DNA from 2 places in the Clostridium hominis genome. Region 1 is predicted to be linked to the other one. Evidence: riboswitches for the same ligand, from Rfam matches in the RefSeq annotation. Region 1 holds a riboswitch; the other holds the start of a gene.
The links. Region 1 has a riboswitch for thiamine pyrophosphate ahead of thiW (energy coupling factor transporter S component ThiW). Riboswitches for the same ligand answer to the same signal wherever they lie in the genome.
Positions count from the first base shown of each region.

Region 2: another riboswitch for thiamine pyrophosphate. It lies ahead of thiT (energy-coupled thiamine transporter ThiT); the one in region 1 lies ahead of thiW (energy coupling factor transporter S component ThiW).

Region 1 is NZ_JACOOO010000004.1:270,471-272,680, forward strand. Features, by position in the region: gene thiM (hydroxyethylthiazole kinase) at 1-437, opposite strand, end outside; gene thiW (energy coupling factor transporter S component ThiW) at 442-984, opposite strand; TPP riboswitch at 1,331-1,442, opposite strand; gene H8S20_RS03055 (alpha/beta hydrolase) at 1,637-2,210, shown strand, end outside.
Region 2 is NZ_JACOOO010000031.1:90,634-92,843, reverse strand. Features, by position in the region: gene H8S20_RS13715 (DegV family protein) at 1-440, shown strand, start outside; gene H8S20_RS13710 (PadR family transcriptional regulator) at 446-901, shown strand; gene H8S20_RS13705 (hypothetical protein) at 986-1,189, shown strand; TPP riboswitch at 1,212-1,314, shown strand; gene thiT (energy-coupled thiamine transporter ThiT) at 1,368-2,021, shown strand; gene H8S20_RS13695 (ferredoxin) at 2,048-2,210, opposite strand, start outside.

The DNA.
Region 1 (2,210 bases):
GTATCTTCAGTTGTAACATCTTCCTCACTTACATCAACGCCTTTTGATCTTGTATTAAGACCATAGATTGCCTTTATTTCAGACATATTTCCTTTAATAACACTTGGTTTACACCTATCTATAAATTCTAGTGCAAATCCTAGCCTTAATTTACTACAACTAACACCTACAATATCAATAATTGAAGGTATACCTTCTTCTCTAGCTCTTATTCCAGAAATCATAATTGACTTCATTCTATTATCACTTATATTCCCAAGATTCACAGCTAATGATTTAGCTGAAGCTGTAATACCAGAAACTTCATCACAATGTTCAGCCATAATAGGTTTACCACCTACAGCTAAAACAACATTTGCACAATCATTAATTGTTATATGATTAGTTATGCAGTGTATCAGAGGCTTTTCTTGTATAACACTATTTTTTATTTCTATTAACTTACTTAATACAAACTTTTTTTCTATCATATATTCCACAACCTAATCTGTCTTGAATTTTAACAAGCATTCCTGTCTTTCTTAGTGCTATTAAGAAAATATATGCCATACCTCCACCTAAAATAGTTGCACTAACAAACATTGGAACATAGAAAAATGCTGTTAATCCTTCTTTTCCAACTAAGAAAGTCATTACAGGATATGAAACTATAGCCCCAATAATTCCAGTACCAAAAATTTCTCCTAATACAGCAAATATAATTTTCCCATTAGACATTCTGTAGAATACGCCTGATAAAAATGCTCCAAACACCGCTCCAGTTAATGCTAGTGGAGGTATTCCCATAAACATCATTCTAATAACACCTATTAATGTTGCACATAAAAGTGAATACCATGGTCCCATAAATACAGCACATACAACATTTATTAAATGAGCTGTTGGACACATTCCCTCAATCCTTAAAATTGGAGATATTACTACTCCTATTGCTACCATAATTGATAAAAATACAGTTCTTAATACTTTTGAATTATTTCTCATCTTAACTTCTCCTTTTAACATTGTTATTTTAAGCTTTTGCTTAATTACTAATAAAATCAAGACTTGTCCTTCCTTAAAATAAATATTGCTAAAAGAATAATTTCTAACAAATAAATAGCATGTAAAAGAAAGGACATAATCCCCTTTTTAATCGGTCGTAGCTAACTAGCTACCTCTCATCTCGAAACACGAGCTCCCTCGCTATTTATTTGTTCTGCCTAAACAACCTCAGGGCGCTCCCCCTCAAGTTGCAAAGAAAATTCTTTATAGGCTAAATTATAGTTATAAAACAAAAAGCTTTCTCACAAAAGTAAGAAAGCTTATAACCAATCCAATTAATATCATTTATATTAACTAAAAGCTTCCCTTCGTAAGAATTACCTTAATCAGGTTATTAGGGTCTTTAAGTTATGGCTCTTTTCTCAGCTATCCAAATTATAGCTCCCCTAGCTCTGTATTATTTTGTTAAATTTATATTATCATCTATCAGTTAATTGGTCAATATATTCCATATTATCACTCTAAATTTATTAATCTTTTGTTCACTATTATTTAATTTTACATAACCTTTTAACCATGATAGAATATCATTACTTAAATTCTTATTTCAAATAATTTGACATTCTTAATGTTTGCAACAAAGGAGAGTAAAATGAGTAAAAAAAAGATTTTTGGAATAGCTTCAGGTATTATTATATCTGTAATATTAGTATCATTAGGTTTTATAGGAAACTATTTTTATAATCTAGCTTTAAATCCTGATACTCCTAAAGATATAATATTTGGAACTCCTGAAGAACAAGAAGCAACAAGTGGCCAAGTATTAGAAGGCGATATTGATTGGTTGTTAAATGCCTCTAACTATACTGATGAATATATAACTTCTTCAGATAATTTAAAGCTTCATAGTTATCAAGTAAAAAATGAAACTGAATCAAACAAATGGGTTATAGCAGTTCATGGTTATACAAGTGAAGGTTTAAGGGTTAGTTCATATGCTAAAAAATATTATGATATGGGATATAATGTTTTAATACCTGACTTAAGAGGGCATGGCTCAAGCGAAGGCGCCTATATAGGAATGGGTTGGGATGATAGATTAGATATTATCTCTTGGATAAATTACATATTAGAAGATAATAAAGATGCTGAAATAGTATTACATGGAGTTTCTATGGGTGCAGCTACAGTAGCTATGACCTCTGGTGAAGAACTACCTACTAATG
Region 2 (2,210 bases), on a different contig from region 1:
CTGGAAAAACTTTCGAAGAAATAATCGAAGCTTTGCCTAAGATACGTGAAAAAATAACAGGGTACTTTACTATAGATACTTTAGAGTATTTAAAGAAGGGTGGAAGAATCGGAAGAGTAGCTGGAACTTTAGGAGAAATGTTAAATTTAAAACCTGTAATTACTACAGACGAAAATGGTGTATACTATAATATTGTTAAAGCTAGAGGTAGAAAACAAGCTTTATCAAAGCTTACAGATTTATTAAAATCTCATCTTTCTAAAAACAAATGTGATGTTACAGTACTTCAAGGTGGCTGCGAAGCTGAAGCTATAAAATATATGGAATCTTTAAAAGGCTTAGAAAATATTAATACTTTAAAACTTTCAGAAATAAGTCCTGCCTTAGGTGTACATGGCGGTCCAGGGTTAATGGGCTTCTGTGTAAAGATAGTTGATTAACAACTATGGCTGATTACGATTTTAGTAATATAGAAGATTTAAAAGCTGAAGAAAAAAGACTCCATGAAGAGTATAAGCAAAAACTTTTAGAACTAAAAAAAGTTCAAAAAGAAAAGGAAGCTGTTGGTCAAGTATTCGCCAAAGGACTTTTGCCTATATACGTTTTATATATATTAAGTATGGGTCCTACTAATGGTAATGATATAGCAACTAAGATAACTGAGAGAACTAAAGGCCTTTGGTCTCCTAGTACTGGTGGAATATATCCTTTATTAAAAAAGTTAGAAAAAGATGGTTTAGTTGTTGGTGAGTGGGATAACCCCAAAAAGAAAAATCAAAAGTTATATTCTTTGACCCCTATTGGAGAAAAAGAATTTTCTTATAGGAAATCTTTACTTAAACCCAAAATTGAAGAATCCTTAAAAGTATTTAGATTAGTTTATGGTGATTTATATTTATAAATTTTGCATCTAAGGGAAATCCTTAGGTGTATTTTTTTTGAAAATTACATAAACTACAACTAAGTTAACCAAGGAGGAACAAGCATGAAAGGAACTATTTTAGATTACACACCAACAGAAGCATTTATCTTATTAGAGGATGATTCAGTTGTTACTATACCATTATCTTCATTTACTCATACAACTCCAATAGGTAGTAATATAAGTTTAAGTAGACTATATAATGGTACATACAGTATTAATTATAAACCTTCAAAGATATATGATAAGTCTGTTGACTTTTTTTAACAGTTTATATAATATAGTTTATATAAGGTGCTAGGGGTGCCAAGTGGCTGAGAAATGATTTTATCATTAACCCTTCTTTACCTGATCTGGATAATACCAGCGTAGGGAAGCTATATACGGATTTATATTATTTTCGTTTAACTGGTACCTCTTGCGCAAAACAAGGAGGTATTTTTTTATGACAAATTTTCTAGCGACCTTATTAGAAAATATTAAAACACTATTTAGTAGTCCACTAACACTATTAACATTACTTGCATGCGGAATTTTACTAATTGCATTCATTAAATTTAAATCTATAAAATTTAATGCTCAACTTATGGCTAGAATTGGACTAGCTTTAGCCTTAGCTATTATTTTAGATATGATAAAGCTTTATACATTTCCTAATGGTGGTGGAAGTGTATCCCTTGGAAGTATGATTCCAATCTTTATAATATCATATGCTTATGGCCCATCTTTTGGTATATTTACAGGATTCCTTTTTGGCTTATTAAAGTTGATGATTAATCCCTATATATTAAGCCCAATTCAAGTACTATTTGATTATCCACTTCCATTTATGGCTGTAGGTATAGCTGCTTTCTTTAAGGATAAAAAATTAATTGGAGCTACTGTAGGAATGTTTTTAAGATTTGTATGTCATTTTATTTCTGGAGTTGTTTTCTTTGGCGAGTATGCTCCTGCTGGTATGTCTCCTATAATATACTCATTAGTAGTAAATGGTCCTGCTGTAGGTGTAGAACTTTTAATTTGTTTAGTAATATTGGCATTAATGCCTTTAAATCAGATATTAAAAACACTTAGACCTAGTTCAAATATAAATATATAAAAAAGATGCCTAATAGGCATCTTTTTTTAATCTACTGATATTGCAGTTACTGGACAGCTATCTGCTGCATCTTGTGTTTCGTCTTCTTTTCCTGCTGGAACTTCATCGACTATTGTATGTGCTTTTCCGTCATCATCCATATCAAATACTTCTGGACAAATTGATGGACACATTCCACATCCGATACAA